DNA from 2 places in the Microbacterium sp. Soil_C_42 genome. Region 1 is predicted to be linked to the other one. Evidence: predicted binding sites of a transcription regulator. Region 1 holds the regulator's gene; the other holds the start of a gene.
What was found. The regulator LexA, encoded in region 1, represses DNA repair genes until DNA is damaged. The targets are predictions, from matches to a motif close to TCGAACANNTGTTCGA.
Positions count from the first base shown of each region.

Region 1 (15,148 bases):
CCAAGACGCCGTCGACGTCGACCTCGGGTCGGATGGGGCGATCCGCGAGCGTGCCCAGCCAGTCCAGCGCATGCCCGTGCGCGACCTCGAGAGCCGCCCGGTACTGCTCCTTCGCCAACTCGCCCATACGAGCCCCCTTCGCCGAGCCGATCCTCCGCCGAGCGGTCGCCCGGACGCAAGGGCTCGTCCGTCAGGCGCGGACGAGCTTGACCGTGAGGGAGTCGACCAGAACCGCGATGCGGTCGTCGGCCGCCCAGCGCTTCGCGAGACGCGCGAGCACCGCGTCGAGCTCGGCCTTCTCGAGTCCGTCCATCAGGTGCAGGCGCACCACGAGCTCGGGGCCCCGCAGCCGCGCGTCGGGGTCGCCAGCCTCGACGGCGAGGTCGATGACCGACAGCTCACCGCCGATGCTCTCGTGGAGTCCCGCCACCACTTCGGGCGACAGGAAGCTCGGCTCCCACGGGAGGCCCTGCCCGATCGCCCACACGGCGGGGCGCCGGATGACGAACTCGGTCTCGGACGCCGGGTCCACCACGATGAGGTCGGTGTCGTCGGCCGCAGCAGACAGAGCGGTGCGGACGCCGTCGGCCGGAACCGGCCGGGCCGCGGCATCCCATCGCCCCATGGCATCGACCGACGTGAACACGGGCAGCACGCGACGGCCGTCGGGGGCTGCCACCGTGACGATGGAGAGCTCCTGCGTCTTGTCGACCTCGAGACCGTGCGCCCCGATGCCGTGGTCGCCCTTCTCGGCGACGAGCGGGATCAGCAGGCGCGCCGTCCGGTAGGCGTCGACGACCTCGCGCTGCCCACCCGTTCCCGCGCGGAACGCCGTGAGCGCGGCGAGCAGCGCCGGATCGGCGGAGCCGTCGTCGGAGGAGTGCGGGTTCGCCTGGAAGCTGCGACCCTCCCAGGGGACGCCGGCGGAGTCGCCGCCGTGCGCGTGGCCGTGGTGGCCGTGGGGGTCAGTGTCCGGCGACATCCAGCGCCTCGGCGAGCGTGAAGGCTCCGGCGTACAGCGCCTTGCCCACGATCGCGCCTTCGACGCCGAGCGGGACGAGGTCGCGCAGCGCCGCGATGTCGTCGAGGCTCGACACGCCGCCCGAGGCGACGATCGGCTTCGGGGTGCGCGTGGTCAGTTCCCGCAGGAGGTCGAGGTTCGGGCCCTGGAGGGTGCCGTCCTTCGTGACGTCGGTGACGACGTAGCGACTGCAGCCGGCCGCCTCGAGACGGTCGAGCACGGTCCAGAGGTCGCCGCCCTCGCGCGTCCAGCCGCGTGCGGCCAGCGTCGTGCCGCGCACGTCCAGACCCACCGCGATCGCGTCGCCGTAGCGGCCGATGACATCGGCGGCCCACTCGGGGTTCTCGAGCGCCGCGGTGCCGAGGTTGATGCGCGAAGCGCCGCTCTCGAGGGCCGCCTCGAGCGTGCGGTCGTCGCGGATTCCGCCCGAGAGCTCGACCTGCACGCCGCGGACCTGCTTGATGACCTTCCGCAGCACGCCGGCGTTGCTGCCACGACCGAAGGCGGCGTCGAGATCGACGAGGTGGATCCACTGGGCGCCCTGTCGCGCGAAGTCGAGGGCTGCGTCGACGGGGTCGCCGTAGCTGGTCTCGGTGCCGGCCTCGCCCTGTGTCAGGCGGACGGCCTTGCCGTCGGCGACATCGACAGCGGGCAGGAGGACGAGCTTGGGTGTGGACGCGAAATCGTTCATGGATCCTGACTCAGACGTGGGGAAGCTGTGGGGCGGATCACGGAAGCACGCGCTCCCGCAGACGGCACGGTCTCAGAGGGTAGCCCTGCCGAGGCCGTCGATCCAATTCGTGAGGAGACGGATGCCGGCATCCCCGGACTTCTCCGGGTGGAACTGCGTGGCCGACAGCGGCCCGTTCTCGACCGCGGCGAGGAACGGCGTGCCGTACTCGCACCAGGTGAGGACGGGCTCGGGGAACGGTGGCTGCACATCGAGCAGCCACTTCTGCGCGCCGAATGAGTGGACGAAGTAGAACCGCTCGTGCTCGATGCCCCGGAACAGGCGCGAGCCCTCGCCCGGCTCGACCGTGTTCCACCCCATGTGCGGCAGCACCGGGGCATCGAGCTCGGTCACGACGCCCGGCCACTCCCCCATGCCCTCGGTGTCGACGCCGCGCTCCACGCCGCGCTCGAAGAAGATCTGCATGCCGACGCACACGCCGAGCACCGGCCGGCCGCCGGCGAGGCGGCGCTCGATGAGCTCGTCGCCGCGGCTCGCGCGGAGCGCCTCGGCCACCGCGCGGAACGCGCCCACACCGGGTACGAAGAGCCCGTCGGCGTCCATGATCAGTCCGCGATCGGAGGTCAGGCGCGCGTCGGCGCCCGCCGCGACCAGTGCCTTGACCGCGGAGTGCACATTGCCCGACCCGTAGTCGAGGACGGCGACGAGCGGCTTCTCCCGCTCGGCGGGAGCGCTTGCGGTCACAGGGCGCCCTTCGTGCTCGGGATGCCCTCGACGAGCGGGTCCAGCGCCTTCGCCTGGCGGAACGCGCGGGCGAACGCCTTGTACTCCGCCTCGGCGATGTGGTGCGGGTCGCGCCCCGACAGCACGCGCACGTGCACGGTCAGTGCCGCGTTGAACGAGATGGCCTCGAAGGTGTGGCGCACCAGCGATCCGGTGAAGTGGCCGCCGATGAGGTGGTGCTCGAAGCCTGCGGGCTCGCCGGTGTGCACCAGGTAGGGGCGGCCGCTGATGTCGACCACGGCCTGCGCGAGCGCCTCGTCGAGCGGCACCAGCGCGTCGCCGTAGCGCGAGATGCCGGACTTGTCGCCGAGGGCCTCGCGGATCGCCTGGCCGAGCACGATCGAGATGTCCTCCACGGTGTGGTGGGCGTCGATGTCGGTGTCGCCCGACGCCCGAACCGTGAGGTCGGTGAGCGAGTGCTTCGCGAACGCGGTCAGGAGGTGGTCGAAGAACGGCACCGTGGTGTCGATGCGGCTGCGGCCGGTGCCGTCGAGATCGAGCTCCAGCTCGACGGTCGACTCGCTCGTCGCCCGGCGGAGCGAGGCGGTACGTGGTGCGGCGCTCATGCCGCCGATCCTACCGAGGCGAGGGCGTCGAGGAAGGCGGTGGTCTCATCCGCGGTGCCCGCGGTGACCCGCAGGTGGGATGGGATGCCGACGTCGCGGATGAGCACACCCTCGTCGTACAGTGCCTGCCAGGTGGCCGCCGGATCGGCCACACCGCCGAACAGCACGAAGTTCGTCCACGACTCGTGGGGCGTGTAGCCGAGCGCCTCGACGGTGGCCGAGATGCGGTCGCGCTGGGCCACGATCTCGTCGACCATGCCCAGCATGACCGGAGCATGACGCAGCGCGGCGGATGCCGCCGCCTGGGTGAGCGCACTGAGGTGATACGGCAGGCGCACGAGACGCAGCGCGTCGATGAGCGCGGGATCCGCGGCCAGGTAGCCCACGCGCGCTCCGGCGAACGCGAACGCCTTGCTCATGGTGCGCGAGACGACGAGGCGCTCCCGCCCGGGCAGCAGCGTCAGCGCCGAGCGCTCGTCGTGCGGGGCGAACTCGAAGTACGCCTCGTCGACGATGACGATTCCGTCGGTCGCCTCGTAGACGGCCTCCACGACGTCCAGGCCGAGAGGGGTGCCGGTGGGGTTGTTCGGCGAGCACAGGAAGATCACGTCGGGCGCGGCGTCCGCGATCTGGGATGCCGCGTCTTCGGCGTCGATCGTGAAGTCGGCCGATCGGGTGCCTGAGATCCACTCCGCGCCGGTGCCGCGCGTGAGCAGCGGGTACATCGAGTACGTGGGCGTGAACCCGAAGGCGGTGCGCCCCGGGCCCGCGAAAGCCTGAAGGATGTGCTGCAGCACCTCGTTCGAGCCGTTCGCGGCCCAGATCTGGTCGCGGGTGAGACCGTGACCGAGATAGTCGGCGAAGCCTTCCCTCAGTCCGGTGAACTCGCGGTCGGGATAGCGGTTGACGTCGCGCAGTGCGAGTGCGATCGAATCCAGGATGTCGTCGGCGACCTCGCCCGGCACCGGATGCGTGTTCTCGTTGACGTTCAGGGCGACCGGAAGCGGCGCCTGCGGGGCGCCGTAGGGCTTCTGCCCCCGGAGATCGGCGCGTAGGGGGAGATCTTCGAGACGTACACTCACCCATCCCATGGTAGGCCCGCCCATCGGGGCACTCTCGCCGCGTGACGCCGCGCGACGCGCCGGGCGATCAGCGATCGTACGCCGCGGGGACAGCGAGGCGCTGGCCCGCCTCGACGAGGACGGTGTCGAGGGCGTTCAGCCGCACGAGCTCGTCGACCACGTCGCGCGGGTCACGGCCGGGGGCGACCTCTTCCGCGATCGTCCACAGCGAATCGCCGGGCGCGACGGTGACGGTGGTGAACGAACCGGCGGGAGCGCCTGCGTCGCGCGAGGCGAGCGCCGCGCCGCCGCCGATCACCGCGACGCTCAGAGCGATCCCGGCCGGAAGAGCGGCCAGCACGGCGAGCACGCGGCGACCGCGCACGGTCAGCCGCAGACGCGTGGATCGCTCGGCCACGGCGCGCGTGGCGCGCTCGGCTGCAGCGCCGGCGGCGCGGGCAGGCGACGGGACGGACGTCGTGAAGTCGATCGCGGTCATGCTCATCTCCTCCTGATGGGGAGAGATTCGCATTCTCCACTCGGCCGGGAGTGGGGAATGCGAACCTCTCTTCCGAAGCTATCTTCGAGTCTGTACGATGTCAATACCGGATTCCGACGTCGATCTCTCGAACGCGACACGCGGCGAGGTTGCCACCTCAACGCCTGCGATCCGGATACGGTTTCGATACGAGAACCCCACCACGGGCCTCCGACATTCGAAGAAACAGCGCTCGGCGGCCGAGCGCAGGACGGAGCCGGAAGATGAGCGACGCGGCCGGGCGAGAGAAGCCCCAGACCCGCCGGCGCAAGAGCCTGAGCGACAAGCAGCTCGCGATCCTCGAAGTGATCCAGCGCTCGATCGCCCGTCACGGCTACCCGCCCAGCATGCGCGAGATCGGCGATGCCGTCGGCCTCAAGTCGCTGTCGAGCGTGACGCACCAGCTCAACCAGCTCGAGCTCAGCGGCTACCTGCGGCGCGACGCCGGGAAGACCCGCGCCATGGAGGTCCTCATCGACCTGCCCGGCACCGCCACCGAGAGCCCCGCCGACGCGGCGCCGTCGGTCGGCGACGCCGCACTGGTTCCGCTGGTCGGCCGCATCGCCGCGGGCGTTCCCATCACGGCCGAGCAGCAGGTGGAGGAGATCTTCCCGCTCCCGCGCCAGCTCGTCGGCAAGGGCGACCTGTTCATGCTCAAGGTCTCCGGCGAGTCGATGATCGACGCCGCGATCTGCGACGGCGACTGGGTCGTGGTGCGATCGCAGGCCACCGCCGACAACGGCGACATCGTCGCCGCGATGCTCGACGGAGAGGCGACGGTGAAGACGTTCCGTCAGCGCGACGGGCACACCTGGCTCCTCCCCCGCAACTCCGCGTTCGAGCCGATCCTGGGCGACGACGCCACCGTGCTGGGCAAGGTCGTCGCCGTGCTGCGCGCGGTCTGATTCCCCTTTTCGAGCGCGGCAACGCCGATCTCGTCGCCGTTCGTTCAGGCACAGTTCGACACCAACTGGTGCGCCGAGTGGCGGTGGATCACGGCCACGCGCTATAAGGGGGGAATGACCGACGTCACCGCCGCGGACGAGACCGCCGTGCTCCGCGCCCGCCTCGACGCCCTCGAGGCAGAGAACGCCAGACTGCGCGCCGGATCGCCGCCGCCGGCAGCTCCTTCCGAGAAGGCGCACGGCAACCGCTGGCGGGCGTTCCTGTCGGCCCTGTGCATCGTCGTCGCGACGATCCTGGTGCCCGTCTCGATCGTCGCGGCCTGGGCGCGGGTGGAACTGGTCGACGAGACCCAGTTCGTGGAGACCTTCGCCCCGCTCGCCGAAGATCCGCAGGTGCAGGCACTCGTTGCCGACCAGGTCGCCACGGCCATCGAGGACTCGCTCGACCTCGAGGGCCTGACCAACGACCTGTTCGACGGCATCCAGCAGCTCGATCTGCCGCCGCGGGCTCTCGCCGCGCTCGATCTGCTGCGGGCACCCGCCACCCAAGGTCTGCAGAACCTCGTCGACACCACCGTGACGCGTCTGGTGCAGTCCGACGCGTTCGCCGATGTGTGGGAGACGGCGCTGCGGGCCAGCCACAAGTCGCTGGCGGCCGTCGCCGCGGGGGGCACCTCCGGCGGCGCCGTGGTGATCAGCGACACCGGCGAAGTGGGCATCGAGCTCGGCCCGATCATCGAGGAGGTCAAGCAGCGCCTCGTGGATCGCGGCATCGGGTTCGCCGAGTCCATCCCGGTCATCGACAAGACCATCGTCGTCGCGCAGAGCGACGCCCTCACGGTCGTCGGCACCGTCTACAACCTCGCCGTCGCCGCGGGCTGGTGGACCCCGATCATCGCGCTCGTCCTCTTCCTGTCCGGCATCCTGATCGCGCGGCGGCGCTCCACCGCCGTCCTCGGCACGGGGATCGGGATCGCCGTCGGCGCGGGCCTCCTCGCGATCGCGCTCGGCATCGGCGGCTCGGTGCTGGCGCTCAGCGCCCCGAACCTGGGGGTACCGGCAGGTGCCCTCGCGTCGATGTACGAGCAGATCACCGCCGCGATGCGCGATACGGCCATCGTTCTGACGCTCCTGGGCGTCGTGATCGCCGTGATCGCATGGATGTCCGGTCGCTGGCGCGGTGCCACGGCGGCGCGCAGCGGCGTGGCCTCGGTGAATGCAGGGCTGCGGGGAGCCGCGCTGAAGCGCGGCATCGACACCGGCCGCTTCGGAACCTGGCTGTACGCGCAGCGGATCCTCGTGCGCATCGTGCTGGGAGCTCTGGCGATCCTCTGGCTCATGCTCCTGCGGCCGCTCAGCGTGGGCGAGGTGTTCCTCGTGCTGATCGTGTGGCTCATCGTGTGGTGGGTCTTCGAGTTGCTGCAGCGTCGCCCGGACGAGGCTGCGGCCGCCGCGGAACACGAGATGGACGCCGCCGAAGCCGATGTCGCCGACGACGAGGCGGGCGACGCGGAGACCGCCGTCCTGGAGCCGCTGAACGACACCGAGGTCATCCCGGACGCGACGGATGCCGCGACCGATGTGGCCGCGGCATCCGGGTCGAAGAAGAAGGGCTCCTAGGCCGGCACGCTCGCGCGCACCGCCTCGGTCGCCTCCACGAGGTTCTTCAGCGATGCGACCGTCTCGTCGTACCCGCGGGTCTTCAGCCCGCAGTCGGGGTTGACCCAGACGCGGCGCAGCGGGAGTTCAGCGACCGCACGGTCCAGGAGGTCCGTGATCTCGTCGACCGACGGAACGCGCGGCGAGTGGATGTCGTAGACGCCCGGGCCGATGCCGGCGGCGAAGCCCGACGCCCGGATGTCGCCGATCACCTCACCACGGCTGCGGGCGGCCTCGATCGAGGTCACGTCGGCGTCGAGCGCCGCGATCGCGTCGATGACCACGTCGAACTCCGAGTAGCAGAGGTGGGTGTGCACCTGCGTCGCCGGCGCGGCACCCGCGGTCGCGAGGCGGAACGAGCCGACCGACCACGCGAGGTAGGCGGGCTGGTCCGCCGCCTTGAGGGGAAGGAGCTCCCGCAGCGCCGGCTCGTCGACCTGGATGACGCGGATGCCCGCAGCCTCGAGGTCTGCGATCTCATCGCGCAGCGCCAGTGCCAGCTGGTTCGCCGTCTCGCCGAGCGGCTGGTCGTCGCGCACGAACGACCACGCCAGGATCGTCACCGGCCCCGTCAGCATCCCCTTCATGGGCTTGTCGGTGAGCGACTGCGCGAACGCCGACCACGCGACCGTGATGGCCGTCGGTCGTGACACGTCGCCCCACAGGATCGACGGACGCGTGGCACGCGAGCCGTACGACTGCACCCAGCCGTTCTCGGTCACCGCGAAGCCGTCGAGGTTCTCGGCGAAGTACTGCACCATGTCGTTGCGCTCGGCCTCGCCGTGCACGAGGACGTCGAGGCCGATGTCCTCCTGGAGCGTCACGACGCGCGCGATCTCGTCGCGCAGGAACCGCTGGTACTCGTCGGCGGTGAGCTCACCCCGGCCGTGACGAGCACGCGCCCGGCGGATGTCGCCGGTCTGCGGGAACGATCCGATCGTGGTGGTGGGCAGCACGGGGAGAGCCAGCTCGGCGTCCTGCGCCGCGACGCGAGCGTCGTAGTCGCCGCGCTCGAAGTCGCCGGCGTCCAGCACCGCGGCCCGCTCGCGCACCGCGCCGTCGCGCACGCCGGGGGCGCTCCGACGGTCCGCGAGGGCGGCGGATGCCTCGGCCAGCGGCGCGGCGATGGCGTCTCGCCCCTCGACCAGGCCGGTGGCGAGCGTCACCACCTGCGCGACCTTCTGGTCGGCGAAGGCGAGCCACGACGCGAGCCGCTCATCGAGCGCGGACTCGTCGGCGACGTCGTGGGGCACGTGCTGCAGCGAGGTCGAGGTGCCCGCGCTGATCTCCGACGCACCCACCGCGCTCAGCGCCTGCAGGCGCTCCCATGCGGCGTCGAGGTCGCCGCGCCACACGTTCCGTCCGTCGACGACGCCGCCCACGAGCGTCTTCCGGTCCAGGCCCGGCACGGCGTCCGGCACGGCGCCGCGGGTGAGGTCGATGGCGATGGCCTCGATCGGAGCCTCCGCGAGGGCCGCCCAGGCCTCCCGCGACAGCTGCGCGTAGCCCGCCGCGACGAGGATCGCCGGCCGGTCGCCGCGAACGCCCAGTGCGGCATAGGCGCGGGCCGCGGCATCCGCCAGCACGGCTGCGTCCGCAGGCAGGCTCTCGCTCACCAGGGCCGGCTCGTCCAGCTGCACCCACTCGGAGCCCGCGGCGCGGAGAGCGGACAGCAGCTCGGCGTACACCGGCAGCAGGTCGTCGAGACGGCTGAGCGGGTCGAAGCCCTGAGGGGAGGCATCCGACGCCTTCGCGAGGGCGAGGAGGGTCACCGGGCCCACGATCACCGGTCGGACGGTGAAGCCGTCGGCCTTGGCCTCGGCCACCTGGCGCGCGAACCGGTCGCTCGAGAGGGAGAAGACCGTCTCGGGACCGATCTCGGGCACGAGGTAGTGGTAGTTCGTGTCGAACCACTTGGTCATCTCGAGGGGCGCGTCGTCACCCGCCCCGCGCGCGGCCGTGAAGTATGCGTCGAGGCCGATCGCGCCGTCGGCATCGCGCCGCGCGGCGAACCGCTCGGGCAGCGCCCCGACGGTCACGGCCGCGTCGTGCACCTGGTCGTAGAACGAGAAGGACTCGGGGATCGACGAGTCGTCGCGGCCGAGGCCGAGCGCGGCGAGCCGCTCGCGCGTCGCACGGCGCAGGCCGGCCGCCGTCTGCTCCAGGGTCTGCGCGTCGGCCGTGCCGGCCCAGTACGCCTCGACCGCGCGCTTGAGCTCGCGGCGGCGGCCGATCCGGGGATAGCCCAGGATCGTGCCATGCGGGAAGGTGCTGCGAGGTTCGGTCATCGTGCTCTCTCTTTCGCTTCGTTCATCTCGGATTGGGGGGGTCTTCAGGGGTCGCCGAAGAGACCCGTCGGTCATCCGACGGATCGCGGCGTCCGCGTCAGCGGACGCCGTCGGGCATTCGCGTGGAGGAGGCGAGCACGCCGGCTTCGCTCAGCACGTCCAGGACCGTCTCGTGGTTGTTGAACGCGTACAGGTGGACGCCGGGGGCGCCCCCGTCCACGACCTCGCGGGCGAGTCGCGCGGCGTGCGCGACGCCCACCTCGCGCTGCCCCTCGGCGGTGGGCTCGAGGTCGAGTGCGACGGCGAGGTCCACCGGCAGCTGCTCCCCTGTCAGCTCGAGCACCCGGCGCAGCCGAGTGGGCGAGGTGATCGGCATGATGCCGGGGAGGATCGGGATCGTGACGCCCGCTTCGCGCGATCGCTGCACGAACGTCAGGTAGTCGTCGGCGTGGAAGAACAGCTGCGTGATCGCGAGCGTCGCGCCGGCCGCCTGCTTCGCGAGCAGCGCGTCGATGTCTTCGAACGGATGCCTCGACCGCGGGTGACCGTTCGGGAACGCCGCCACGGCGATGTCGACGCGGGGGCGCTCTGCGAGCCGCACCGCACCCGGCACGCCGGGGATGGGCGTTTCGCTGTAGGGCTCACGCTCCGCCTGCACGCAGTCGATGAGCTGCACGAGCTGGGCCGCGCTGTCGAGATCGCCGAGGAAGACGTCGTCCTCCGACACGCCCGCCGGCGGATCCCCTCGGAGTGCGAGGAAGCTCGTGATCCCGGCATCCAGGAATTCCCGGATCAGCGCGTTCGCACCGGCGTAGGTGTTCCCGACGCACGTGAGGTGGGCGAGAGGCTCGACGTGGGTCTCGCGCAGGATGTGGGTCAGCAGCTCGAGGGAGCGGCCGCCGGTGGAGCCGCCCGCGCCGTAGGTCACCGAGATGAACCGCGGGTCGACCGATGCCAGGTGGCGGATCGTCTCGTGGAGAGCGGCGACGCCCGCGTCGGAGCGCGGCGGGTACACCTCGAAGGAGATCGGCACGGGAGGAGTGCTCAGGTCGATCGACATGGCCTGCTTCTCAGGGATCGGCGGACAGGGCTGAGCCGTACGGGAAGGCCCGATCGGCCGCGGCACCTCCACCCGCCGGACGGCGGAGGGGGTGTCATTCGCGGGCGGGTGCCGGGCTCGGCTGTCGCTCCTGCCCGGGCCCCGAGGTTCGGGGCGTCCGTGAGGACGACCGGGCGACGATTCGTCCACGGTAGCGGAGCGCGCCGCGGTGGTGTCTCCTGTGACGTTCTGTTTCGATCGCGATTCCCGCGGCCTTCGTCGTACCGTGGTGTGCGTGACGACACCGGACGTGCGCCCCTACGGCAGCTGGCCCTCCCCCATCTCCGCCGCGGAGGTCTCCGCAGCCTCTCCGCGTCTGGAGGGAGCGCGCTTCGTCGGTGCGGACGAGCCGGAGGTGTGGTGGGGCGAGTCCGTGCCTGAAGAGGGCGGCCGCTCCGCAGTGCGCCGGAGGGCAGCATCCGGCTCCGTCGTCGATGTGCTCCCCGCGCCGTGGAGTGCCAGGTCACGCGTGCACGAGTACGGCGGCGGCTCGTGGACGGCCGACGACGACGGCGTGCTGTACTTCGTCGAGAAGAGCGACCAGCGCGTCTGGCGGCTCGAGCCGGGCGGTGAGCCGCGCCCGCTCACACCCGAGGCCGGCGACGTCCGCTTCGGCGGCCTGACGCTGCAGCGCGGCCGCCTGCTCGCCGTGCGCGAGGACCACACCGCCGGCACCGCAGTTCCGGCTCGCGACATCGTGGAGGTCCCGCGGGGCGGCAGCGGAACCAAGGATGCTGCGCGCCTGAGCTCGCTCGCAAGCGGAAGCGACTTCGTCGCCCACCCCGCGCTGTCGCCCGACGGCTCGCGGCTCGCCTGGATCGCGTGGAACCACCCCCACATGGCCTGGGATCGTGCGGAGCTGCGCGTCGCGCGCCTCGAGGGCGGCGAAGGCCCGGAGTGGACCACGGTCGCGGGCGGCGGCTCCTCGCCGCTGCAGCCCGAGTGGGTCGACGACGACGACCTCGTCTACGCCGACGATCCGACCGGCCGCTGGAACCTGTGGCGGCTGCGGCTCACGGCCGACCTGCGCCATGAGCCGATCGCGGCTGTCGACGCCGACAGCGGCGGTCCGCTGTGGGTGCTCGGCACGCGGTGGTTCACGCTGCTCGCCGACGGGCGCATCGCCGCTGTCGAGGCGAACGGCGCGGAGGAGCTCGTCGTGCGCGACGCCGCCGGCGAGCGCCGCGCGGTGCCCGTCGACGCGGTCACGCGCCTGTCGATCGAGCACGCCCGCGGCACCCGCGTGGTCCTCTCCGGCGCGGGCTCCGGCGGCGCAGGGCTCTGGGAGGTCGACGTCGACGATCCCACGGCGACACGGCTCATCGTCGGCGGTGCCTCGCCGTGGGGAGCCGAGTGGATGCCGCGCTCCCGCCCGGTCACCGTGCCCGGACCCCATGGTCCTGTCCACGCTTTCGACTACGCGCCGGCGAACCCGGGAGTCGTCGGGCCCGACGGCGAGCGACCCCCGTACGTGGTGTTCGCGCACGGCGGTCCGACCGATCACGTGGGCGGCGCAGCATCCGGGAAGATCGCGTACCTGACCAGCCGCGGAATCGGCGTGCTCGACGTCAACTACGGCGGCTCCAGCGGCTACGGCCGCGCCTATCGCGAGCGCCTGCGCGGGCAGTGGGGCGTCGTCGACGTCGACGACGTCGTGGCGGCGGCCCGCGGGCTCGCCGAGGCGGGCGCCGCCGACGGGGCCAGGCTCGCGATCGCGGGCGGCTCGGCGGGGGGCTGGACGGTGCTGTGCGCACTGACGAACTCCGACGCGTTCGGCGCGGGCATCAGCCGCTACGGCGTGGCGGACCTCCGCAGGCTCGCCGAGGACACGCACGACTTCGAGGCCCGCTATCTCGACGGCATGGTGGGGCCGCTGCCCGAGGCCGAGGCGCTGTATGTCGAGCGGTCGCCGCTGTCGCACCTCGACCGGCTCCGCACGCCGCTGCTGATCGAGCAGGGTCTCGACGATCGCGTCGTGCCGCCGTCGCAGTCCGAGGCTGTGCGCGACGCCCTCGCGGCGAACGGCGTCGCCCACGCCTACCTCGCGTTCGAGGGCGAAGGGCACGGCTTCCGCAGCGCGACGACGCTCGTGCGCACCATGGAGGCCGAGCTCGCGTTCCTCGGCCAGGTGTTCGGCTTCGAGACGCCGGGAGTGCCGCCGCTCGAGCTCGCATAGCGGCTCGAGCGGCGGCTCGCGGTCTCAGACCGCGAAGGGGGCGAGGCGTGCGGCGAGGTGCTCGCCCACACGGGCGTGCACGGCGGTGCCGCCCTCCTCGTGCGCCTGCGCGAGGATCATCCCCTGCTCGTGGATCGCCGAGACGAGGTCGCCGCGGTCGTAGGGCACGAGCGCGCGCACCTCGACCGCCGGCAGCGGCAGCGTCTGTTCGATGAGGGCCCGCAGCTCGTCGATCCCCTCGCCGGTGCGGGAGGAGGCGAACACCGCCTTGGGCTCGAGTCCGCGCAGCAGCAGACGCGCGTCGTCGTCGATCAGATCGGCCTTGTTGAAGACGATGATCTCCGGGATGTCGCGCGCGCCGACATCGCCGATCACATCGCGCACCGTCGCCAGCTGGGCGGCGGGGTCAGGGTGCGAGCCGTCGACGACGTGCACAATGACGTCGGCGTCGCCGACCTCCTCGAGCGTCGACCGGAACGCCTCCACCAGCTGGTGAGGCAGGTTGCGCACGAAGCCGACGGTGTCGGTGAGCGTGTAGATCCGGCCGTCGTTCGTCTCGGTGCGCCGCACCGTGGCGTCCAGCGTCGCGAACAGGGCGTTCTCGACGAGCACGCCCGCGCTCGTGAGGCGGTTCAGCAGCGACGACTTGCCGGCGTTGGTGTACCCGGCGATCGCGACCGACGGGATCGTGTTGCGCTTTCGCTCGGCCCGCTTGGCGTCGCGCGCCGGGGCGAAGTCGCGGATCTGCTTGCGCAGCTGGGCCATGCGCGTGCGGATGCGGCGACGATCGAGCTCGATCTTCGTCTCACCGGGACCGCGCGAGCCCATGCCCGCGCCCCCCGCACCCACCTGGCCGCCGGCCTGGCGGCTCATCGAGTCACCCCACCCGCGCAGGCGCGGGAGGAGATACTCGAGCTGCGCCAGCTCGACCTGGGCCTTGCCCTCGCGGCTCTTCGCGTGCTGGCTGAAGATGTCGAGGATCACCGTCGTACGGTCGATCACCTTGACCTTGACGGCGTCCTCGAGGGCGCGCCGCTGGCTGGGGGCGAGCTCGGTGTCGGCGATCACGGTGTCGGCGCCGACCGAGGCGACGATGTCGCGCAGCTCCTCCGCCTTGCCGCGACCCACGTAGGTCGCGGGGTCCGGGTGGGGACGCCGCTGCAGCACGCCGTCGAGCACGACGGCGCCGGCCGTCTCGGCCAGCGCCGAGAGCTCGCGCAGCGAGTTCTCGGCATCCTCCGTCTCGCCCTGCGCGTGCACGCCGACCAGCACGACGTTCTCGAGTCGCAGCTGCCGGTATTCGACCTCGGTGACGTCCTCGAGCTCTGTGGAGAGCCCGGGGACGCGCCGGAGCGCGGCGCGCTCCTCGCGGTCCCACTGCTCGCCGTCGCTGTCGGCGCGCCCGATCGTTGCCTCGTCCTGGAGCGCCTGAGCGGCCCCGAAGACGTGCACCCCCGAGCGCGCTTCGGCGCGCGCCAGCACGCGATCCACCGGGTCCACCGGCGTCTCGTCGGTGCTCTGGGGTGTCGTGGTATCCGTCATGTGTTCCTTCGCTTGTTGCGGTGGATGCCGTTTTCCCGCGTTCATCGGCCGGTTCGCGGCATCCGTGAATTCTAGCTTCCCGTTGTGCGGAGCACCTCCGCTAGGCTCGTCAGCCATGGGGAGTGACCACTATTTCAGTGCGACGCCCGCCAGCCCCGAGAACCTGCGCCGCATCCGGGTCACACTCGCCGGTCGCGATCTCGAGGTCACGACTGCCGGGGGCGTCTTCAGCCCCGACCACGTGGACTCGGGAACCGCGGTGCTGCTGTCGAACACTCCCCCGCCTCCGGCGAGCGGGAACTTCCTCGACCTCGGGTGCGGGTGGGGACCGATCGCCCTCAGCCTTGCCCTCGACGCGCCGCACGCGACCGTGTGGGCCGTCGACGTGAACGAGCGTGCACTCGACCTGGTGCGTCGCAATGCGGCGGCACTCGGGCTCGACAACGTCAACGCATCGCTGCCCGATGATGTTCCCGACGACATCCTGTTCCGCACGATCCGGTCGAATCCCCCCATCCGCGTGGGCAAGAACGAGCTGCACGGCCTGCTCGAACGCTGGATCCCCCGGCTCGACGAGCGCGCGGACGCCTGGCTCGTGGTGCAGCGCAACCTCGGTTCCGATTCGCTGCAGCGCTGGCTCGCCGCGACGCTCGACCGGCGCTTCGCCGTGCACCGCGCGGCGACGGCCCGGGGCTTCCGCGTGCTCAAGGTGCGCCGCCACGGCTCACCGCCGAGCGAGCCGATCGACCTGCCCGAGCTGCCCGAGGGCTGAGCTGAGCTACGCGAGCGTGACCTCGCCGGTGTAGACGAGCGTCGCGG
Region 1 covers NZ_JBDGJU010000015.1:30,747-45,894, forward strand. Annotated here, with positions in the region: gene AC3A46_RS10835 (pyridoxal phosphate-dependent decarboxylase family protein) at 1-127, opposite strand, end outside; gene AC3A46_RS10840 (SseB family protein) at 191-982, opposite strand; gene priA (bifunctional 1-(5-phosphoribosyl)-5-((5-phosphoribosylamino)methylideneamino)imidazole-4-carboxamide isomerase/phosphoribosylanthranilate isomerase PriA) at 966-1,712, opposite strand; gene hisH (imidazole glycerol phosphate synthase subunit HisH) at 1,785-2,456, opposite strand; gene hisB (imidazoleglycerol-phosphate dehydratase HisB) at 2,453-3,061, opposite strand; gene AC3A46_RS10860 (histidinol-phosphate transaminase) at 3,058-4,143, opposite strand; gene AC3A46_RS10865 (LysM peptidoglycan-binding domain-containing protein) at 4,211-4,621, opposite strand; gene lexA (transcriptional repressor LexA) at 4,885-5,565, shown strand; gene AC3A46_RS10875 (hypothetical protein) at 5,680-7,185, shown strand; gene metE (5-methyltetrahydropteroyltriglutamate--homocysteine S-methyltransferase) at 7,182-9,512, opposite strand; gene AC3A46_RS10885 (methylenetetrahydrofolate reductase) at 9,610-10,572, opposite strand; gene AC3A46_RS10890 (S9 family peptidase) at 10,847-12,787, shown strand; gene hflX (GTPase HflX) at 12,812-14,329, opposite strand; gene AC3A46_RS10900 (class I SAM-dependent methyltransferase) at 14,445-15,101, shown strand; gene dapF (diaminopimelate epimerase) at 15,108-15,148, opposite strand, start outside.

Region 2 (15,148 bases), on a different contig from region 1:
TCGACGGATGCCGCGACCCGCCGACTCAGCGATCTTCGATGTCGACGAGCCATCCGGCGGAGGAGCGTGTCGTCCGCTCAGGTGGCGGGTCGCCGACCGCCGGCGGGGGAGCGTCCTCCGCTGCGGACGCGAGCCGGACGCCGCGAACCGGCTCGAGCGCGGCCGTGTCCGGCACCGGCACGCTCTCGATCATGAACCGCGACGGTCGCGACGCGGCGAACACGCCGCCGCCGAGTTCGCGCCGGACCATCGGCCACTCCTCGCCCTCCGGTGGTATGACCGCGTCCGGTGGCGCGCCGTGACCGGGCCGCCGCAGCGACCGCCGTTCCTCGACGTCGTGAGTGACCGCGTGTACGGCGACGACGCGCCCGCGGACTCGATCAGCGAACTCCTCATGGTGCGACTCGATCGCGTCCACCGTTGCGGCGAGCGGCTGGCCGAGCAATTCGGTGAGGGACGGGTCCGGCGTGCGGGCCCGGATGCCGAAGTCGACTTCGTCGCCGACGGCGAATGCGTTGCCGCAGCATGCCCATTCCCAGTCGGTGAGCCACACGCGAATCATGCCTGCCACGCTACCCAGCCTCGCGCCGCGTCACTCCGCGATCGTGAAGGTCTCAGGAACGGTGTCGCCGCTGTCGGGCACCACTCGGCGGAACTCGTCGCCGTCGCGCTCGTAGAGTCCGGCCACGGCGCCGGTGATGAAGTAATCTTCCGCGGCCTCGCCGGGGAGCATGGAGGGCGTGAGGAACAGCAGGTATTCGTCACCCTGAGTGAGCACGGGTCCGGTGTCCTGTCTGACATCGATGACATCGCCGACGCCGACCGTGGCGAGGTCGCCCTCGAGGTTGGCTCCCAACTGAGGATTGCTGGGAGCGTTGGTCACCTCGACAGTCGACACCGTCGTCGATGCGTCGGCGCGCTGCCCGGTCACGGTGCCGATGACGATGATCGAGCTGTCGGCCGCCATCGCGTCGAGGCCGTCGTAAAGTGTCGCGCGGCTCCCCGAGGAGGAGCCCGCGCAGGCGGTGAGCATCGCCGACATGAGCGCGATCAGCGCCATCCCGATGCCTCGCGTCGGTCCCCGCATTGCCACCGCCTCGTTGCCGGTCGCGAACCGGCTGCCGGTTCTGGCGTCAGCCTATCCAGTGCCGTCTGCGTCAGGCGGCAGCATCCGTCCCCGCCGCCGCCGAGTCCGCGCGCTCTGCCGTGGCGAGCGTGCGCGTGAAGAGCAGCAGCCACCCGACGACGAGGCCCGCGCAGACGATCTCGTGCGTGGCGAGGGTGTAGTACCCGATCCAGAACAGACTCGCCGAGAAGAAGATGCCCGCCGCGACCGCGTAGGCCAGCGCGATCATCGGCCAGCGCAGGCACGGCAGCACCCAGCGCAGGCCCAGCAGGAAGGCGCCGAAGACGATGGCCATGCCGATGGCGAAGATGTTGTGGCCGATCTGGCTGAACGAGACGGGCACGAGCGCGGCGCCGAGGAAGCACCCCGCCAGCGCGAGGAACACGAAGTAGACGATGAGGGCCCGCGTGCGGGTCACTCGGGATTCGGTGCGCGCCCACGCCTGCAGGCTCGTCAAGAGGTACATCGCGAGCAGGGCCGTCACCCCGCCCGCGATGATCAACGTCGCGTTGAACACCGCGGAGGTGATCCCGCCCCTTCCGCCGAGCTCGCTGAAATTGAGCCGGTACCACTCGTCGTCCTGCGTCGTCGCGACGCTCACGGTGAACCCGGTCGCCACGACGGCGAAGAGCAGCAGCACGAGCCGGGTCGCGGTGACGTGGGCCGCGAGGACGAACGCCATGTAGCCGCATCCGCCGGCCACGAGGGCGACGATCATCGTCGCCGTGAGCGTGTCGACCGCGGCACCGGGCCAGATCATCGATGCCGCCTGGAACAGCACCCACTGGACCATGCCGAACACCGCCGCGAGCGAGACCCCGACCGCCGCTGTCATCCACGCCCGCCGAGCACGCGTGACGCCTTTCAGCCACGCCTGCCGCGGATCGCGGGCGGCCAGGCGATAGCTCACCGACGCGGCCGCGAGCGTGACGGATGCTGCGACCACGATGCCTGCTGCGCCGACCGACGCTCCCTCCCACACGAGCGCGGCGCGGCCCCAGAACCCCAGGGCTCCGGCGGCGAGGCCGATGCCGAAAGCGAGTGCCGCGACGACGATCGCCCGGGCCTCGGTGCGCACCGCGAAGTGTCTCGCTTCGACCACCCCGTCACGGTGCAGCTGCTTCTCGACCCGTACCGCGGCAGCTTCGAGGCGTGCTTCCTGCGTCCACGCGCCGCGTGCCATGGCTTGATTGTCCACCCATCGCGGGCCCTTCGGGGGGTGCCGCGATGCGACCATCCGTCAGGCAGACCTGAGGGGTCACGGATGCCGAGACCCGCAGCATCCGTCATCAACGGAGCCGCCCCTTCCGCGAGGGCATGGGGGTACGTTGAGGCTGTGGATGGATCGCCCTCCGCACCAGACTCCGGCCCTGAGTCGCCCGAGCTCACGGAAGGAAGCCCGCGCCCGTCAGACACCGAACGCGAGCTCGACGAGCTGCGCGCGCGGGCCTACGGTCCGGACGCCGACATCGAGGCGGACCCGGCGGCGATCGCCCGGCTCGTCGAGCTGGAGGCTGCCCACCTGGCCGGTGCCACGGCGCCGCGAGCCGGTGGAACGGCTGTCGGCGTCGCGCTCGTGCCGGCAGCCGCGCCCGCGGCGCCGACGAGCGACACGCGACCGGCCACCGCCCGGCGGCGTCCGCGACGTGCGTGGGCTGTCGTCGGGGGGACTGTGCTCGTCAGCTCCCTCGCGGTCGCCGTGTGGAATCTCGTGCCACGTCCCGATGCGACGCTGCAGCAGATCGCCGTCGAGGCGGACAGCGACATCATCCGCGTGCTGAGCGCCCAGGGGAGGGGGCCGGTGGCCTCGACGCTGCGCCGGTTCGAGCCGTACCACGACGTGCGCGTGTGGTCGGTCGAGGATCACGCGGGAAAGGTCTGCTTCATCGTCTGGGACCTTGCCGCGAGCGGCAGGTTCTCCATCAAGTGCGCGCCGCCGGGCACGGAGGTCGCACTGACCCTGAGCGTCGCGCGGGAAGCGGACGAGTTCGGGCGATGGCTGCCCGACGGGAGCAACGTCGACTTCCGATTCCGTGAGAACACGGTGGACGTCTTCGTCCGCCCTCCCGCCGGCTGAGTGCCGTCAGCGGCGCTCGGCGATCGCCCGCACCTGCCGGTCGTGGACGTGGACGAGCCAGTCCAGCGGGGCGGGCGGGCCGATGCGCGAGTCGTCGGGGGCGCGGCCGTCGCGGAGGGCCACGCGTGCGCGCGCGTGAGACGATGCACGAGATGGATGCTGCGACCCTCGACGAGCTGCGCACGCTGCGTGCTCGCGCCTATGGCCCCTCCGCCGACATCGAGCAGGATCCCGCCGCACTGCAGCGGCTGCGCGAGCTGGAGGCGAGCCGCGATGAACCGGCCGCCGCGACGCCGGTCGAGCCGTCCGAGGGGCAGCCGCACGTCGAGCCCACACCCGCTGAGGCGCGGGTGCTGCCGCCCGCCGACGACGGCGCTGAGCTCTTCGCCATCGGCGAGTCGAGCGAGACCGAGTCGGACATGCCTGCGTCCGCCCGGCCTCGAAAGCCCCGTCGCATGTCGAGCCGGTCCGTGGCGCTCTGGGTGCTCTCCGTGCTCGGCGCAGCGGCCCTGGCCGCCGGGCTCACGTACTCGCTGACGTCCGCGCCGCCGGTCGATGCCTCCAGCGGTGCGACGCAGGTCGACACGCTCGAGCCTGATCCGTTCATCGAGGTCCCGGCCGGCTGGTTCGGCGCCGGCCCGAGCTCGATGGCCTTCGAGTACTACGGGCTCACCCTGTTCGAGAGCACCGGCGGCTACACCGGCGCCCTCGGCACCGACTGCTTCGCCGTGGTGGCGACCGAGCAGATGCCCGAGCTCGACGCCGACACGAACTCGTGGTCGATGTCGGGGACCATGTACAGCGGCTGCGGCGCGGGTGCGTTCCCCGCCACCGTCCAGTTCGTCGTCGACAGCAACGCGCCGCAGCAGCTCCGCGACCGCTTCCCCTCCGACAGCGCCCTGCAGTTCGTCTTCGACGGCACCCGCATCGGCGTCTTCCTGGCGCCCAGCGAGTCCTGACCCGAGTCAGTCCTTTCGGCCGGCGACGCCCAGGAAGCGGATGAAGACGGCGATCCAGCCGAAGACCAGCGCGAACACGATGATCTCGAACGCGGTGAGCGAGAAGTACCCGACCGCGGGGATGAAGAGGATCACCGAGACCACCATCGCCGCGAGGAACGTCCACGACGCGACGAAGTAGGTCCGCGGCATCCCCCGAAGGAACCGTGGACCGCCGATGAGCAGCACCAGGTACATCACGGCCATGCCGGAGGCCGACAGGTTGTGCGCCGGCATGTTCACGTCGACGGGGAAGATGCCCACGCACGCGAGCATGATGCCCATGATGACGAAGAGCACCGGGACGATGCGCATTCCGCGAGGGTTCTGGAGGACACCCGCCTCGGTGAGTTCGCGCATGTCGTTGGCGACGTAGACGGCGAACGTCGTCACGAGCAGGCCCGCGGCGATGAGGGTGCCGTTGAACACCCAGCTCGAGAGGTCGTCTTCGAAGGTGCCGAGCTGGCTGAAGTGGAGCGTCCACCAGGTTGGGTCGGGCGTGGTCACCATGGCGGTGAGCGTGCCGATCGCGATGAACGTGAGCAGCAGCGACGACATGCGCTGCGTCGTCATCGCCGACACGGAGAGGTACACGAACCAGGTCGTGAGGCCGAGCGTGATCGCCATCAGCACGACCGCCCAGAACGTGATGATGGGCAGCCCGATGAACCCCATCGCGAGCACGCGTCCCAGCGCGTACACGGCGACGAAGGCCAGCGCCGTGTGCACGATGACGACCGAGATGGTGTTGACGATGTACTTCCACGACGGCAGCGACTGCCGCCACTGCTGGCCGGGGCGGTTGCGGGAGCGCCAGTACTCGATCGTGGAGGCGACGGCGGCGACCACCGCGGCGCCGCAGGCGGCCCAGAATGCGAGCGAATCGGCCTGGCTGCCCAGCTGCACGTCGGGGGCGAGGATCCCCACGAGGAGGCCGTAGATCGCGCCGACGATGCCGGCGGCGAAGGCGGCGTAGACCGCCTCGGATTCTGCCTTGCGACCGGGCGTCGGGGCAGCGGCGTCCGGCACCGGCGAGGTGTTCACAGTGCTCACGAGGTCAGAGTACGACCGCGCGAGAACGTCGAGGGTGATCGGCGCAGGAAGATTCGGTCACAGATTCGTCAAGTGCCGCGCTGGAGCCAGGGGCGCAGCATCCGTGTCACCCAAGGAAGCACCGCGTAGGTCATGACGGGGGTGAGCAGCACCGTCGAAAGGAGCACGCGAGCGATCAGCGGCCACTCCGCGAAGCCCGGGACGAACCCGAGAAGCCACGACGCGAGGAGGTTCGTGGGGAAGAAGCCGAGCCAGATCGTGACGGCCTGCTTCCAGCGCGGCGGAGCGGCCGGGATGGGCTGCTGCACCGGTCCGGTGACCGGTGAAGTCGCGTGACCCGGATGCCTCGACTCGACGTGCGTGGCGAACGGGGCGTCGAACCATCCCTCGATGCCGGTGCGTCGTTCGACCCTGACTTCGCTCGCGAAGGCGCGGCCGGAGTCGAGCCACCATGCCCGCTGCGGTGAGTCCTCCCAGGCTTCGAGCGTCGGGATGTCGCGGAAGCGGTAGAGCATGTACCAGAGGTCGGTGCCTTCGCCTGCACGTACCCAGCCTGAGCCGAGGAAACCCGCGAAGCGCGCGGCGAGATCGGTGCCGGCTTGCATCCAGCTCGTGGCTTCGACGGTGCGAGAGGGATCGATGCGCCGTTCGATCGCGACGGTGATGGGATGGGCCACGGGTTCTGCCATGCCATCCATTCTGCGGACGCCGGAGCGGTGGTGGTCACCGCGACGGGTGCCGGCGCGGGTGCGTAGGCGAGGGCGCGCGGCAGCGACAGCAGCCAGAAGCCCATCGTCACGAAAGCGACGAACTCGAAGAGCGCGAGAGTGATGAAGCCGGCGGTGAGCACGCCCATGCCCGTCGCGAGGAGCGCGACGCACAGCATGGTCGCCCGGCGGAATCGGCGACTGCGACCGGGAATCGCAAGTCCCGTCGCGACGGTCGCGACGAACGACAGCCCGAGCGCGATGGCGATGACGTCGTGCAACACCGGGCTCACCGGGATCGGGACGAGTCCGACGCCGGTGAGGAACAGTCCCGCCGACACGATCGATCCGCGGAACGCGCGTGACGCACGACGACGGATGCCGCGGGGCAGCGCCACCGCGATCAGCACGCCGTACGCCGCGAGGAAGAAGCCGGAGAAGATCGTGATGCTGTTGAAGGCGCGGCCCGAGAAGTCGGTGTGCGTGCCCAGCTGCGAGAAGTGGAGCTGCCACCACGTGGCGTCGTGCGTCGTCAGGATCGCGACGGCGACCCCGACCGGGAGCGAGAGCACGGCGAGCCGGCCGATGCGATGTGCGATGTATCCGTTGTCGGTCTTCGGCGCCGCGGGTCGGGCCGGGGTCGTGGGGACGGCGGTGGTCGTGACGGTGGTGGCTGCGCCGGTGGCTGCGACGGCGGTGGTCGTCGTCACCGAAAGGGATGCTGCGCCCGTGGGGATGCTCGTCGCGGCGTGCGAGAGCGCCCGCGCCACGGCGGGTTCGGGGTCGACACGGGTGAGCGTCGACGCGCTGACGGCGACCGTCGCGCGGGACGGCGAGACGGTGACCGGTGGAGCGTCGGAAAGGGTCGTGGGAGGCATTCGACTCACGATCGGTTCTGCACGGCGTCCCCGAAGCCGGATATCCCCCCAAAGAACCCCCGGTCCGGGGCCCGTTGGTCAAGACGGCAATTCCCCAGTTCAGCGGCGAACCGCATACCGAAACTGTATCCCGCTGAGCCGGGAAAGCGCTGGTCGGTGGTATAGAGCGTTTCCGTGGTGTAGGGATCGCGCCGGGTACGCTGGACGGACCGGTCCACGCGCCGCGCCGCGTGGACGGCGCGCGGGTGCCGCGGACCCGCACCTGGAGGAGCCGGATGCCCAAGAACAAGAAGCCCGGCGGCGGTCGCGCGGCGAAGAACTTCGACCCCCGGTACAACCCGAAGTACCGGGCGGCGAGCGAGGGCCGCGACGCTCAGGACGGCAAGCGCCGGCCCGGCGAATCGTCGGCGGGCACGCAGGGGAGCCGCAGCGCCGGGCACCGCGGACACCGCACCGAATCCACGGACGCCGCGGCGCCGAAGCGCCGCTGGAGCGAGCAGGAGCGGGCAGGCCGGGATGAGTCGCGGGCGATCCGCACGCACTCGCGGGACGACCGCGGGCGACCGGGGCGTGACCGCGACGACCGTCGTGACTCCGGGCGCGGCGAGGCGCCGCGGAGGGACACTCCACCTCGCCGCGACGAGGGTGCGCGGCGGGACGCCGGTGCGAGGCGGGATGCCGCTCCGCGCCGGGATGCCGCTCCGCGCCGGGCCAACGCTCCGCGCCGGGAGGAGCCGGTCCGCCGCGATGTCGTGCACGAGCGGCTGGAGGCCGCCGCTGTCGCACCCGCCGAGGTCGGGGGCGTGACGTTCGCCGATCTCGGCCTGGGACAGAACATCGTCAAGACGATCGCCGAGCTGGGGGCGCAGCATCCGTTCCCCATCCAGGCGGCGACGATCCCGGCGATCCTCGCCGGTCGCGATGTGCTGGCGCGCGGCCGCACCGGGTCCGGCAAGACCATCGCGTTCGGCGCCCCGCTCGTCGAGAGCGTGCTGCGATCGCAGGCGCGCGAGAAGCGCGAGTTCGGCCGTCCGCCGCGCGCCCTGATCCTCGCGCCGACGCGCGAGCTCGCGCTGCAGATCGACGCGACGGTTCAGCCGATCGCGCGCAGCGTCGGCCTCTTCACGACGCAGATCTACGGCGGTGTGCCCAAGGCGCGTCAGCTCGGCGCGCTGAAGCGAGGCATCGACATCGTCATCGGCACGCCGGGGCGCATCGAAGATCTCGTGGAGTCGCGCGCTCTCGACCTCTCGCAGGTGCGCGTCGCGGTGCTCGACGAGGCCGACCACATGTGCGACCTGGGCTTCCTCGAGCCGGTGCAGCGCATCATGCGCCGCACGTCCCGCGACGCGCAGCGCCTGCTGTTCTCGGCGACGCTCGACGGCGAGGTGTCGTCGCTGGTGAAGGAGTTCCTCAGCGAGCCGGCGGTGTACGAGGTCGCCGGCGAGACCCAGCGCACCGGCACCATCGATCATCGTGTTCTCGTGGTCGACCATCGCGACAAGCGCGACATCCTGCGCACGCTGGTCGATCGCAGCGGCAAGACGCTCGTCTTCACGCGCACGCGCGCGTTCGCCGAGATGCTCGCCGACCAGCTGGACGACGTGGGCATCCGCGCGCTCGCCCTCCACGGCGACCTCGACCAGGCCCGCCGCACGCGCAACCTCGAGAAGCTCACGTCGGGTCGCATCGACGTGCTGGTCGCGACGGATGTCGCGGCCCGCGGCATCCACGTCGACGACATCGATCTCGTCGTGCAGGCGGACGCCCCCGACGAGTACAAGACGTACCTGCACCGTTCCGGCCGCACGGGTCGCGCGGGACGCCCGGGCACCGTCGTCACGTTGGTGACGCGCGCGCGCCGCGAGCGGCTGGCCGACCTGCTCGACCGGGCCGACATCGAGGCGCCGTTCGACGAGGTGCGTCCCGGCGACGACCTGCTCGAGGAGCTCGCCGGGCGCTGACGTCACGTCGGTCACCGCCCCGACCGGGCCGCGAGCCCTTCGAGCAGCTGGGCCGCACGCGGCGCTCCGCCGAGCGACCTGCGCTCGGCGGCGACGCGGGCGGCGGCATCCCTCATCGCGGCGTCTGTCGGGCTGGGGTCAGGCGGCGGCCGCGGCGCCGATCGTGGCGATGAGTTCGGGGGCGCCGCCGAGGGACGTGAGGCGCGCGCGGAGCGCGACTTCGGCGCGACGGTAGGGCTCCTCGCTCGTGTGCAGCAGTGAGCGGGTGTTCGCCGCCTCGAGGAATGACACCATCTCGAATGTGAGCTGGCGCGCGTCATCGAGGAGGGGCAGCTCGCCTCCGGCCATCGCGTACTCGATGCTCACGGTGAGGTAGTCCTCCCACCCGCTCGACGCCGCGACGATCGCGTCGCGGACGACGCCCGGCTTCGCATCGAACTCCACGGAGGTCGCGGCGAAGAAGCAGCCGCCACGGAACACGCGATCGCGGGAGTAGTCCAGCCAGTCGCCCAGCAGCGTGCACACGCGGATCAGGCCGCGGGGGGTGCGGGCGCGGGCCGGCGCGACGACGCGGTCGATGAAGACCTCACGCGCGGCCGCCACCACGGCGAGCTGCAGCTGCTCCTTCGAGCCGAACAGCGTCGCGATGCCGCTCTTGCTGTGGCCCGAGGCCTCCGCCAGCCGCCCGATCGTGAGGCCGTCGAGGCCGTCGACCGTTGCGGTGTCGACCGCGTGCGACAGCACGGCGCGCCGCGACTCGTCGCCTCGGAGGCGCCGTCGGTCGATGGGGCCTTGTGTCACACATCGAGATTACCGTACGATCGTTCGTGTTTATAAGTACGATCGTTCGTATTCTTCTGATCGGAGCATGATGAATCTTGCGCTCGCCGCCGCAGGCACGTCCGTTCGCGCCGCGGCCGTCTTCTCGTCGCGGTGGGGAGCCGCCGTGGCCATGCCGCTCTTCGGTCATGTCGCGAAGCCGCGACCCGTACACGCCGACGACGAGGCCACGATGCTGCGCGCGCGCCTGCATACGGTGCGCATCGCCGGCATCGACCGCCGCGGTGTCGACGTCGACACCTACGAGTGGGGCGACGGTCCGCGAACCGTCGTGCTGTCGCACGGCTGGAACGGCCGCGCCAGCCAGTTCTCGGTGCTCGTGCGCGAGCTCCTCGCCGACGGGTATCGCGTCGTCGCGTTCGACGCGCCCGCCCACGGGGGATCGCGCGGACGCCACACGTATCTCGTCGACTGGCTCGACGTCTTCGCCGCCCTCCAGGAGCGCCACGGCGGGTTCGACGCCATGGTCGGGCATTCGTTCGGCGGGCTCGCGGCGCTGGTGGGCGTCGCCGGCGGCATCGATGCGGCGCGCGTCGTGACCATCGCCGCACCCGCCGACGCCGACCTGCTGCTGAGCCAGTTCCAGGGCATGCTCGGCTACTCCGACGCGGTCGCGGCGCGCATGCGCGAGCTCTTCGCGACCCGGTACTTCCCCGGCGAGTCCGACCCGCTGGCGCGGCTGTCGAGCGTGCGGCGCCCGCTGCCAGGCGGGGTGCCGCTCCTCGTCGTTCATGACCACGGCGACCGCGTCGTGCCCTTCGCCGAGGCGAGACGCGTCGTCGCCGCCAACCCCGGGGCGAAGATGTTCGCGACGAACGGCCTCGGTCACAACCGCATCCTCACCGACGACGCGGTGCTCGACGCCGTGCTGGACCACGTCCGCACTCCGCTCGTCGACGTCGAAAGGGTCGAGGCCGAACGTGCCGAGATCGAACGTGCCGAGGTCGAACGTGCCGAGGTCGAACGTGCCGACGCGGCGGCGTTGGGCGCGGTCGCGGCGTAGCAGCGCCGCGTGCACAGAATCGGAGGTTCTGTTCGACGCGCCGGGACGCGGATGCTGCCGCTCGGCGCGTCGCGCGAGACCTCCGATTCTGTGTGCACAGATCCCGGCCATCTGCGCATCTGCGACGCAGCGCGCAGCGGCGAACTCTCGCCGGGCGGGGCTCAGAAGAGCCGGCCGGATGCCTCGGCCCCCGGCTGCGGCCGGGAGGACGCCGCCCGCAGCGACGTCGCGGCGGCACGCCCGCGCGAGGTCGTGATGATCGGCGGCGCGCTGCGGGCATCGGCTCGAGCGGCGAGACCCGCCACGGGGGCGCCGCGCGGGTTCTCTTCCTCGGCCTGCCCGTCGAGACCGTGCACGCGCAGCAACGGGCGTACCCGCTTGGCGAGCCACGAGCGGTAGGCCTTCGGCGCGTATGCCGTCGCGCCGGGGTAGAGCCCTCGATATGACGACACGAGCTCGGGGTGCCGCTCGGCAAGCCACTCGAGGAACCACTGCTTCGCGCCGGGCCGCAGGTGCAGTGCGCCATAAACGACCCGCACCGCTCCCGCCGCCTTGATGCGGGCGAGTGCGTGGTCGATCGCCGCGATCGAGTCGGTGAGGTGCGGGATGATCGGCATCAGGAACACCGTGACGCGGAATCCCGCCTCGGTCGCCGCGCGCACCGTCTCGAGGCGCGCGGTCGCATTGGGCGTGCCGGGTTCGATGAGATGCTGCAGCTCGTCGTCGAACACCGCGATCGACATCGCGAGCGTCACGTGCACCTGGCTCGCGGCATCCTGCAGCAGGGGCAGATCCCGCCGCAGTAGCGTGCCCTTCGTGAGGATCGAGAACGGCGTGCCCGACTCGGTCAGGGCCGACACGATCCCGGGTATCAGCTTGTAGCGCCCCTCCGCGCGCTGGTATGGATCGGTGTTCGTGCCGAGCATGACGGGATCGTGCTGCCAGGTGCCCCGCCGCAACTCCTTCTCGAGCACCTCGGCGACGTTCACCTTCACCACGACCTGTGTGTCGAAGTCCCGGCCCGCATCGAGCTCGAGGTACTCGTGGGTCCCGCGCGCGAAGCAGTTGTGACTGACAACTCCGTTCGCGATGAAGTCGCCGGTCGACGTCGTGATGTCGACCATGTCGATCGTCTCGCCGAGATCTTCGATCGAGACGACCCGAAGCGGCGCGTCAGACTTCACGGCATCGCTGATCCGATTCAGCTTTCGGGTGATCGCCGGCCGTGTGAGCTCGAAGAATCGTCGACGCGCCGGGAGACCGCCGAGAAGACGCACGCTGCTCACCCCGTTCGGTCGCGGAGGTTCCTGAACGAACGCGAAGCCGTGGGCGCGCAATGAGGTCCCGATCATTGCGAGGATCTCGTCGTCTGAGTTGGAGAATCGCAGAATCCCTCGGCTGCAGCTTCCTTCTGCGTCGAAGATTCCGGCCAGGTAACCCCTCATCCATTCGGGTGATGCCGACGCGGGCCATTGGATGAGGGCACCGATTGCTTCGTAATCCGCTGCTTTGGACGTGAAGATCGCGTCCATCCGTCGACGTTCGGCAGTGGCGGGAGTGAACTGACGAAGCGTCGTGGCCACCCCAGCTGTCCGAAGATACTCGCGCGAGCGTTCCAAGGCCTCCGCATCTGCCAGGGCGAGGCGGAATCGATGCGCTAGAGAGGTGCCGTTGCGATTCGACCGCGGGTACGGTCGCTTCAGCATCATCCCGTCATTGCGGATCATCCCGCACAGATATCCGTTCCGGTACGCGTCGGTCTCTGTCGTGTCTGCCATCATGCCGCCGGTGCCGAAGCCGATCAGCTTGTTGTTCGTCGTCAGGAACGGGCGCTGGGGCGGACCAGTCGGCGACGGCTGCACGTACTTCCACCCGCGTTCGGTGAGGAATCGGTGATCGCCGCTCGCGACCAACACGGTGCCGTCGGCGAGCGTCACGCGGTAGGCGCGCTTGCGCGTGCCCCACTGGGCGGACACGGTAGCTCGCACATACCGGCGGTACGAACCCTCACGCCGCGTGCCGATCACCTCGTCGCCGGCGCGCACGTCGCCGATCCGCTTGCTGCGGCCGTCGGCCATCAGTACCTGCGTGTCGGGATGTAAGCAGTAGACGCATGCATGGCTGCAGCCCCGATAGGGGTTCACCGTCCAGTCGAAGGGCATCGCGGAGGCGCCCGGCACATGGTTGAGGGCGGACTTGCAGAGCACCTCGTGGAATGTCACGCCCGCGAACTCGGGAGTCGTCACCGAGCGCACCAGACCGTTCAGCTGTTCGAGGCCCGGCAGGGCCGCAGCATCCGCCACGCCCAGTTCCTGACCCTGCCACCGCATGCATCCATGAGAACAAAGCTTCGAACTTAAGTCAAGACCAGCTTCGCCGTGTCTAGAACATCGACGAGACGGATGCCGCCTGCCTGGCCAAAACCGGCCGTCGCGGGTAAGAATGGCTGACGTGACGGAGCCTGGCAGGCTCGCTACCCCCCGAGCCGCCCCCGAGACTCGCCGCGCCGCCCGAGCGATGCGCGAAGAGGCGGCGAGGCGTGCCCGCGCGGCGGAATCCGCCCCCGCCGGCGCGCCCGCGTCGGCCGCCGATTCCGCCGACGACGTCGTGGCGTTCGAGTTGCCGAGCGACGAGTTCGAGCCGGGTTCGGTCTCGGCGGGCGCACCGTCCGCGCTGCCGCTCGACCTCCGGCCGACCGACCCCGCTGCGCAGCGGACCGACTCGACGCCCCACCGTGTCCCCGAGGCGCGCGTGCGCGGACGCCGACGCGCGGTGCGCTCGCCCCGCCCCGTCGTCAGCGAACGCCGCGCGGCGCGCGCCGACGGACTGCTCGAGGCCGACGAGAGCGCGCGGCCCGTGCGCCATGCGCGGCCGCGTCGACTGACGAAGCGGCTGATCCTGGTGGCGGGGCTCGCCACCGGTGCCGCGCTGCTGCTCGGGTCGGCGGCGATGACCGCGATGATGCTCCCCTCCGAGGGGGAGGCCGCCGGCGCCGATGCGGCGCTCACGACGACGATGGAGCTGCCCGAGATCGAGCAGCTTCCGGTCCCGCAGGTCGAGGAGTCCCCGCCGGCGGCCGACATCTGCTCGCTCCCCGACGTGGCGGCCGCCGTGCAGCGCGGCGACGACGAGGGTGCGATCGTCGCGGCCGGCGGCAGCGAGGCGTTCCGCGCCGCGGTCGTCGAGGGTCGGGCGCCGTGCGTGGACCTCGGCGACTCCGCCCGCGTCTGGACCGTCGTGGACAAGATCCGGCCGGCCAACCCGATCGACTACCGCCCCAGCGCACTCGTCCTCCCCGACGGGGTGCGCAACATCGAGGGCGGCGCGCTGCGCGCTGACGCGGCATCCGCTCTCGCCTCGCTCGTCACCGCGGCCCGCGACGCCGGCGTCGGCGAGATCGCGCTCGAGAGCGGGTTCCGCTCGTACCAGACCCAGCAGCAGACCTACGGGCGCCACTTCGCCGAGAAGGGCGAGCGCGCCGACCAGGTGAGCGCGCGGCCCGGCTACAGCGAGCACCAGCTGGGACTCAGCGCCGACGTCGTCGCGTGCGCCGGCTCGTGCGGCACGCTCGATCAGCTCGCCGCGACGCCCCAGGGTCAGTTCGTCGCCGGGCACTCGTGGGAGCACGGGTGGATCGTGCGCTACGTCGAGGGAGCCACGCCGGTGACCGGCTACCTCCCCGAGCCGTGGCACCTCCGCTACGTCGGCCCTGAGCTCGCGAAGGCCTATCACGACGGCGGCTGGACCTCGCTCGAGGAGTTCTTCGCCCTCGACCCGGCTCCCGGCTATCTCGGCTGACGTCGGGCGTCGGCACTACTCTGCGGATCACGGATGCCGCGACCCGCAGCATCCCCGGAGTGAAACTGAGTACCATATACGGTGAGATGCAATTCCACCGGGGTGCGTCTCCACACAGACTCGAAGACGAGAGGAAGGCGCATCATGGAGCGCGAGATCTACGACGAGGACCACGAGGCGTTCCGCGACGTCGTCAAGGAGTTCGTCAAGCGCTACGCGTCGGACGAGAAGCGCAAGCAGTGGGACGCGGACGGCGAGATCGACCGCGCGACCATGCTTGCCGCGGGCGAGGCGGGCATCATCGGCCTGTCGGTGCCCGAGGAGTTCGGCGGCGCGGGCATGCTGCAGGACTACCGCTTCCGCTCGATCGTGCTGGAAGAGACGATCGGCGCCGGCCTGGGCTCGCTCGCCGGCGCACTCGGAATCCAGGACGACCTCGCCGTGCCGTACATCGTGCACATGGGCACGCAGGAGCAGAAGGAGAAGTGGCTCCCCGGCATGGCGACCGGCGAGATCCTCGGCGCCCTCGCGATGACCGAACCCGGTGCGGGCAGCGACCTGCGCGGCATCAAGACCACCGCCAAGCGGGTGGAGGGCGGCTACATCGTCAACGGCGCGAAGACGTTCATCTCGTCGGGCAAGACCGCCGACATGGTCGTGACGTTCGTCAAGACCGGCGAGGGCAACCGCCCCGACGCCTTCAG
Region 2 covers NZ_JBDGJU010000016.1:70,479-85,626, forward strand. Annotated here, with positions in the region: gene AC3A46_RS11535 (DUF6578 domain-containing protein) at 26-562, opposite strand; gene AC3A46_RS11540 (hypothetical protein) at 593-1,087, opposite strand; gene AC3A46_RS11545 (hypothetical protein) at 1,158-2,309, opposite strand; gene AC3A46_RS11550 (hypothetical protein) at 2,463-3,203, shown strand; gene AC3A46_RS11555 (hypothetical protein) at 3,329-4,162, shown strand; gene AC3A46_RS11560 (DUF998 domain-containing protein) at 4,169-5,254, opposite strand; gene AC3A46_RS11565 (antibiotic biosynthesis monooxygenase) at 5,323-5,952, opposite strand; partial or broken gene AC3A46_RS11570 (DUF998 domain-containing protein) at 6,087-6,839, opposite strand; gene AC3A46_RS11575 (DEAD/DEAH box helicase) at 7,115-8,803, shown strand; gene AC3A46_RS11580 (TetR/AcrR family transcriptional regulator) at 8,942-9,604, opposite strand; gene AC3A46_RS11585 (alpha/beta fold hydrolase) at 9,672-10,646, shown strand; gene AC3A46_RS11590 (intein-containing Rv2578c family radical SAM protein) at 10,808-12,976, opposite strand; gene AC3A46_RS11595 (M15 family metallopeptidase) at 13,098-14,444, shown strand; gene AC3A46_RS11600 (acyl-CoA dehydrogenase family protein) at 14,589-15,148, shown strand, end outside.
Region 2: a site for LexA is predicted at 12,985-13,000, ahead of AC3A46_RS11590 (intein-containing Rv2578c family radical SAM protein). Genes of this name have one in related genera too.